2 regions of the Streptomyces sp. NPDC094034 genome follow, and region 1 is predicted to be linked to the other one. Evidence: riboswitches for the same ligand, from Rfam matches in the RefSeq annotation. Region 1 holds a riboswitch; the other holds the start of a gene.
What was found. A riboswitch is a leader RNA that binds a small molecule or an ion and turns the genes downstream of it on or off. The one in region 1 is predicted to bind glycine.

Region 1 (3,870 bases):
GAGGCGATCATTTCGAGCGTGGACTGCTGGCGGTGGAGTTCGGCGTCGACAGCGGCGGCGACGTCGGGGTCGAGCTCATGGAGCGAGGCGTTCAGAATCGACTTCGAAGACATCACGGTCCCTGGGGTCTCAGTTGCCGGAAAACTCTGTGTACTCATCGGCGGTGAGCAGGTCGTCGGGCTCCTGCGTGACACGTACCTTGAACAGCCAGCCGCCCTCGAACGGGGCGGAGTTCACCAGTGAGGGATCGTCCACGACGTCCTGGTTCGTCTCGGTGACCTCGCCGGTCACCGGGGCGTACAGATCGCTGACGGACTTGGTGGACTCCAGCTCCCCGCAGGTCTCGCCCGCGGTCACCGTCTCACCGACCTCAGGAAGCTGGGCGTACACGACATCGCCGAGGGCGTTCGCCGCGTACTCCGTGATGCCGACCGTCGACACACCGTCCTCGGCGGCCGTCAGCCACTCGTGCTCCTTGCTGTAGCGCAGCTGCTGGGGGTTGCTCATGATCTGAATTCTCCTGTACGCGGGGGTGTGGTGCGGAACAGCTGTCTTACGGACCGAGACGGCGCCCGGGTCGCGGACACGACCGAGGGGTGTGCTGACGTCCGTATCACTTCTGGCGCTTGTAGAACGGCAGCGCCACGACCTCGTACGGCTCGTGGGAGCCGCGGATGTCGACGCCGACGCCCGCCGTGCCGGGCGCCGCGTGCGAGGCGTCCACGTACGCCATGGCGATCGGCCTGCCCAGGGTCGGCGAGGGGGCGCCCGAGGTGACCTCGCCCACGACGGCGCCGTCCGCGACCACCTGGTACCCGGCGCGCGGGACCCGGCGGCCCTCGGCGATCAGGCCGACGAGCTTGCGGGGCGGGGCGGACGCGGCGCGCTCGGCGGCGGCCTGAAGGGCCTCGCGGCCGACGAAGGCGCCGCCGTTCGAGGTCTTCTCGAACTTCACGACCCGGCCGAGGCCGGCGTCGAACGGGGTCAGCGCGGTGGACAGCTCGTTCCCGTACAGCGGCATTCCGGCCTCAAGACGGAGGGTGTCGCGGCAGGACAGCCCGCAGGGCACCAGACCGACGCTCTCGCCGGCCTCGGTCAGCGCCTGCCACAGGCCCTCGGCGTACCGGGGCTCGACGAACAGCTCGAAGCCGTCCTCGCCGGTGTAGCCGGTACGCGCGATCAGCGCGGGGACACCGGCGACGGTGCCGGGCAGGCCCGCGTAGTACTTGAGCCCGTCCAGATCGGCGTCGGTCAGCGACTTCAGGATGCCCGGGGACTCGGGGCCCTGGATCGCCAGCAGCGCGTACGCGTCCCGGTCGTCGCGTACGGCCGCGTCGAACCCCTCGGCGCGGGCGGTCAGCGCGTCCAGCACGGTCTGGGCGTTGGAGGCGTTGGCGACGACCATGAAGGTGTCGTCGCCGAGACGGTAGACGATCAGATCGTCCAGGATTCCGCCGTCCTCCTGGCAGATCATGGTGTAGCGGGCGCGGCCCACGGCGACGGCCCCGATATTGCCGACCAGCGCGTAGTCGAGGAGGTCACCGGCCGCCGGTCCCGAGACCGTGATCTCACCCATGTGGGAGAGATCGAACAAACCCGCGCGGGTGCGGACGGCCTGGTGCTCGTCCCGCTCGCTCGCGTACCGCAGCGGCATGTCCCAGCCCGCGAAGTCGGTCATGGTCGCGCCCAGCGCGCGGTGCGTGGCATCGAGGGCGGTGAGACGCGGGGCTCCAGGGGCGCCCGTGGTGGCGGGGGCGCCGGAGGTGCCGGGCGTGCTGGTGCCGCTCGGGGGGACATGGCTCATCGGTGTGACTCCCAGGGCATGACGGCGAGGACGATCCTCCCCATCTGTCATCGGAACCTGAGAGGTTCATCACGGCCACCCGTATCAAAGAGAGCGGTCGTGACTTGCACCTTGGGTGGAGCCGCAGAGCTGCGGCCCGCTTTTCAGATCTGCCTCATCCACGCGGTACGGGGCCTGAGAGATTCAAGGGAGGAACTTGCTCCTTCGGCGCCCGGCGCACACGGTGACCGGGACTCTCCCGCGCGGATTCAAACGGCCGGTATGCAGTTGGCGGGCACATCATCGCACGCATCGCCGCCGAGCGGGACGCCCGGTCCGCAACTCGCCGACCCCCGTAAAAAGCTTGTGGCGCATTACCATTTCTTTACACTTCTTGGGCAAGGGTCATGGGCCAGGCCGACTGAGCTGACAGGGGGACGGCGATGATGTCGCAGGGGTCCGACACGTACCCGACGACCGCGGGGGTGCCCACACAGACGGGCACGGCCGCGGGGCCCGGCGCACCGGCCCCGGACGGCACGGCCCGGGAGGGCACCCTCCGGGACGGCGCGGCCCGCCTCGCGCGGGTCGTCCGCGATCTACGGGGGCGGGGTCCCGCGGCGGCGGGCGGCGCGCGAGGACGCGGCACGAAGAGCCTGGTCTTCGCGGAAGGCGATCTGGTGGTCGTCTCCGGGCTGCCGGGCAGCGGCAAGTCGACCTTGATCCGGCGGGCCGCCGAGGCCACCGGTATCGACTCCCAGGACACCAGGGACCGCTGGGCGCGCCGGCTGCCGGGCGCCCTGCCCTACGCCGTCTACCGCCCGCTCGTCCGGATAGCGCACTACGCGGGCCTGTGGCACGCGCTCGGCTCCGGCGGGAGCGTCGTCGTCCATGACTGCGGTACGCAGACCTGGGTACGGCGCTGGCTGGCCCGTGAGGCACGCAGGCGTGGCCGCCGGCTCCATCTCGTCCTGCTGGACGTCTCGCCCGAGGTGGCGCGCGAGGGCCAGCGGGAGCGCGGCCGGGGCGTGTCCGGCTATGCCTTCGCCCGGCACCGCCGCGCGGTCCGCCGCCTGCTCGCCGACGCCGAGACAGGCCGCCTCCCCGGGGGCTGCGCCTCGGCGGTCCTCCTCGACCGGGACGCGGCGGCGGCACTGGAGCGGATCGCGTTCCCGGCCACCCGGGCGGACTGAGAGGCCGCCCCGCCCGTGCGCGCGAGCGCCGAGCCAGGGACGGGATCCGGCCAACCGGCCGGACGGACGGAGCCGTTCGGGGGCGGCGCGGGAACCGGCCCTCGGTTTAAGGTGCTGCCGCGGGGGCGAGGGTGGCGAAGGAGAGCACGGTGAACACAGCATGGCCGGGCAACGAGCTGGAAGAGGTGCTCATGGCCTCGCTCGGCGCCGACGCGGCGGGCGGACGGCTCGTCGAGGTCCTGGGACGCAGCGAGGTCTGGGTGCCGCTGCCCCAGGGCGGCGGTCCCGACAGCCCCAACCTCGATCTGCCGACGCTGGAGATCGACGGCATCCCCTATGTCCCGGTCTTCAGCTCCGAGCAGCAGTTCCTCCAGTGCGTCGGATCCCATATGGCCTTCACCGTCGCTCCCGCCCGTGACTTCGCCCGGGGGCTGCCTCCGCAACTCGGTATCGCGGTGAACCCGGGCGGTGTCGTCGGGATGCCGCTGCCGCCACCGGCCGTCGCCGCGCTGTGCCGGGTGGGGCGTACGCCGCTCGACGGCCCGGCGAGCGGGGGCCGGGTGCGGCTCTTCGAGCCGGACTGGCAGGAGGACCCGGTCGAGTTCCTCTCCGCCGCCGGAGCCGAGTTCGAGACCTCCGGCGTGGTGCTCTCGGCCCGCCGCGCGCTCGCCAGCGTCGAGGGCGAGCCCCCCGCGCTCTACATCGGTGTCCAGCTCTCCTCCTGGGAGGCCGCGGACCGTAACGCCCCCATGGACGCGCTCGGCCGGGCACTGGGCCGGGTCACGGTGGGCTGGCCCGTCAATCTCGTCCTGCTGGACGTGGCCCAGGACCCGGTCGGCGACTGGCTGCTGGAGAAGGTGCGGCCGTTCTATCAGCGCGCCCACGCATAGTCGC
Region 2 (3,870 bases), on a different contig from region 1:
CTCGTACGGCTGCTGGGGCGGGCCCATGGCGCCTCGCTGTACCGGATGGCGCGCGGACTCGACGACCGGGCCGTGGTGTCCGAGCGTGACGCCAAGTCCGTGTCGGTCGAGGACACCTTCGATGTCGATCTGCACGACCGGGTCAGGGTGCGCACGGAGGTGGACCGGCTCGCGGACCGCTGCGTCGAGCGGCTGCGGGCGGCGGGGCGTTCGGGGCGGACCGTCGTCCTCAAGGTGCGGCGGTACGACTTCTCGACGCTGACGCGTTCGGAGACCCTGCGCGGGCCCACGGACGACCCCGGGGTGGTGCGGGAGGCCGCGGGGCGGCTGCTGGAATCGGTGGACACCACGGGCGGGGTACGGCTGCTCGGGGTGGGCGTGACGGGGCTCGCGGACTTCACGCAGGAGGATCTTTTCGCCCAGGCCGCGGCCGATGAGTCCGCCGCCGCGGCGCACGCGTCGGCGGACGAGGGGGCGCGTGAGCCGGCGAGTGCGGAGCGGGCGGTGGGGGAGGGGGCGGCGACGTCCGGAGCCCTATGGGCCGGTAGCGGCGGCGGTGGGCCCGCGCAGGCTCCGGATGTGCCCGCCGAGCGGCGTTTCCCGGCGGGACACGACGTACGCCATCGCGAGTTCGGTGCGGGCTGGGTGCAGGGCAGCGGGTTGCGGAGGGTGACCGTACGGTTCGAGGAGCCGGGGTCCGCGCCGGGGCGGGTGCGGACCTTCTGGGCCGACGACCCTGATCTGGAGCTCTCGGAGCCGCTTCCCCTGGTGCCGGCGGTGGCCGGTCAGTCGTCCTGGCCGGCCAGCCGTCCGAAGTCGCGTTCGGAGTCACGATCGGACAGCGAAGCGGGCCGTTCGGGTGACTCGGGGTCCGGAAGGGCCAGGCCGTAGTGGTGGTACAGCTGGAGTTCCTGATCGGGGGAGAGGTGCCGGCCGACACCGAAATCAGGGGCGTCCCGGATCAGCGCCCGCTCGAACGGGATCCGCAGACCGTCCTGGGAGAGCGTGCTGGGGGCAAGGGGGACGAAGGCGTCGCGACTGAAGAGTCCGGTACGGACGGCGGCCCATTCCGGGATTCCGGTGGCGTCGTCGAGATACACCTCGTCCACTGTCCCGAGCTTATGACCGTTACGGTCGAACGCCTTGCGGCCTATCAGACTGCGCGGATCAATGTCGGTCTCCACGGTCCCTCCAACTGGTCGCAACTGCTTGTGAATACTACAAAAGTGCAGAACTCGGGCGTCGGCCACTCGAAAGTTGTGCCGAAGGTCGCGCTGGTAGGCTGGCAAGCGGCTACTGACCCCGTGCGGGAGAGTCCTCCGGAGAGAAGGCCGGAGGCGCCGAAGGAGCAAATCCTCCCCGGAATCTCTCAGGCACCCGTACCGCACGGACGAGGTCACTCTGGAAAGCAGGGCGGGCGTCGGACGGCATCCGCTCTCACCGACGGTGAAAGCCGGGCCGCCTCCGGGCGGGCCGGTGAAGCTCTCAGGTCGAGATGACAGAGGGGGAGGCCGTTCGGGCACCCGTGTCTCGGTGCCCCTCACAGGTCGCGTCGACCAGGAGGCCTCCGCAATGACCGTCAACCGCATTCCGCTCTCCCAGCTGGAGCGGGGCACCCCCTTCGAGCAGCGCCACATCGGGCCCGACGCGCCGGCGCAGGCCAAGATGCTGGCTCAGGTCGGCTACGGCTCGCTCGACGAGCTGACGGCCGCCGCGGTGCCGGACGTCATCAAGAGCACGGAGGCGCTGCGGCTTCCGGGGGCCCGTACCGAGGCCGAGGTGCTGGCCGAGCTGCGCTCCCTCGCGGACCGCAATCAGGTACTCGCGCCCATGATCGGGCTCGGCTACTACGGCACGTACACACCATCGGTGATCCTGCGCAACGTGATGGAGAACCCGGCCTGGTACACCGCGTACACCCCGTACCAGCCGGAGATCTCCCAGGGCCGGCTTGAGGCGCTGCTCAACTTCCAGACCGTGGTGGCCGAGCTGACGGGGCTGCCGACCTCGGGCGCCTCCCTGCTGGACGAGGGCACCGCGGCGGCGGAGGCCATGGCGCTCGCCCGCCGTGTCGGCAAGGTCAAGGGAGGCGTCTTCCTGGTGGACGCCGACGCCCTGCCGCAGACCATCGCCGTGATCGAGACCCGGGCCGAGCCGACCGGTGTCGAGGTCGTCGTCGCGGACCTGAGCGAGGGCATCCCCGCCGAGGTGGCCGAGCGCGGGGTCTTCGGTGTGCTGCTCCAGTACCCGGGCGCCTCGGGAGCCGTACGGGACATCAGGCCCGTGGTCGAGCAGGCGCACGGCCTCGGCGCGATCGTCACCGTCGCCGCCGACCTGCTCGCGCTGACGCTGCTCACCTCACCGGGAGAGCTGGGCGCGGACATCGCGGTGGGCACCACTCAGCGCTTCGGGGTCCCGATGGGCTTCGGCGGACCGCACGCCGGATTCATGGCCGTACGCGAGAAGTTCGCGCGCAGCCTGCCGGGCCGGCTCGTCGGGGTGTCGGTGGACGCCGACGGGAACAAGGCGTACCGGCTGGCGCTACAGACCCGCGAGCAGCACATCCGGCGCGAGAAGGCCACCAGCAACATCTGTACCGCGCAGGTGCTGCTCGCCGTCATGGCCGGGATGTACGCGGTGTACCACGGCCCCGAGGGGCTGCGGGCCATCGCGAGCCGCACCCACCGCTACGCCACGCTGCTCGCCGAGGGGCTGCGCGCGGGCGGTGTCGAGATCGTGCATGGCGCGTACTTCGACACGCTCACCGTCCGGGTCCCGGGCCGGGCCGCCGCCGTGGTCGCCGCCGCGCGTGAGGGCGGCGTCAACCTCCGGCTGGTCGACGCCGACCATGTCTCCATCGCCTGTGACGAGACCACCGGCCGTGCGCAGCTGGCCGCCGTGTGGACGGCCTTTGACCTGACCGGGGACATCGAGGCGCTGGACGCGGCCACCGAGGACGCGCTGCCCGGCGCGCTGCTGCGGACCGACGACTATCTGACCCACCCCGTCTTCCACCAGTACCGCTCCGAGACCGCGATGCTGCGCTATCTGCGCAGGCTCGCGGACCGCGACTACGCGCTGGACCGCGGCATGATCCCGCTCGGCTCCTGCACGATGAAGCTGAACGCGACCACCGAGATGGAGCCGGTCACCTGGCCCGAGTTCGGCGCGCTGCACCCCTTCGCGCCCGCCGAGCAGGCGCAGGGCTATCTGACGCTGATCAGGGAGCTGGAGGAGCGGCTCGCCGAGGTCACCGGCTACGACGCCGTCTCCCTCCAGCCCAACGCCGGTTCGCAGGGCGAGCTGGCGGGACTGCTCGCGGTACGGGCGTACCACCGGGCCAACGGCGACATGGGGCGTACCGTCTGCCTCATCCCGTCCTCCGCGCACGGCACGAACGCCGCGAGCGCGGTGATGGCCGGCATGAAGGTCGTCGTCGTCAAGACCCGTGAGGACGGCGACGTCGACGTCGAGGACCTGCACGCCAAGATCGCTCAGTACGGCGCCGAGTTGGCCGTCCTGATGGTCACCTACCCGTCCACGCACGGGGTGTTCGAGGAGCACATCGGTGACATCTGCGCGGCCGTGCACGACGCGGGCGGTCAGGTGTATGTCGACGGCGCGAACCTCAACGCGCTGGTGGGGCTGGCGAAGCCGGGCAGGTTCGGCTCCGATGTGTCGCATCTGAATCTGCACAAGACGTTCTGCATCCCGCACGGCGGCGGCGGTCCCGGCGTCGGTCCGGTCGGCGTACGGGCCCACCTCGCCCCGTATCTGCCCAACCACCCGCTCCAGCCCGCGGCCGGGCCCGAGACGGGCGTCGGACCGATCTCGGCGGCTCCGTGGGGTTCGGCCGGCATTCTGCCGATC

Region 2: another riboswitch for glycine. It lies ahead of gcvP (aminomethyl-transferring glycine dehydrogenase); the one in region 1 lies ahead of gcvT (glycine cleavage system aminomethyltransferase GcvT).

Annotation. Positions count from the first base shown of each region.
Region 1 covers NZ_JBEOUD010000032.1:30,598-34,467, forward strand. The annotation lists gene glyA (serine hydroxymethyltransferase) at 1-113, opposite strand, end outside; gene gcvH (glycine cleavage system protein GcvH) at 130-507, opposite strand; gene gcvT (glycine cleavage system aminomethyltransferase GcvT) at 614-1,804, opposite strand; glycine riboswitch at 1,958-2,055, opposite strand; gene ABTZ59_RS25610 (AAA family ATPase) at 2,227-2,976, shown strand; gene ABTZ59_RS25615 (enhanced serine sensitivity protein SseB) at 3,126-3,866, shown strand.
Region 2 covers NZ_JBEOUD010000042.1:62,382-66,251, reverse strand. The annotation lists gene ABTZ59_RS29480 (DNA polymerase IV) at 1-891, shown strand, start outside; gene ABTZ59_RS29475 (PRC-barrel domain-containing protein) at 786-1,184, opposite strand; glycine riboswitch at 1,298-1,395, shown strand; gene gcvP (aminomethyl-transferring glycine dehydrogenase) at 1,573-3,870, shown strand, end outside.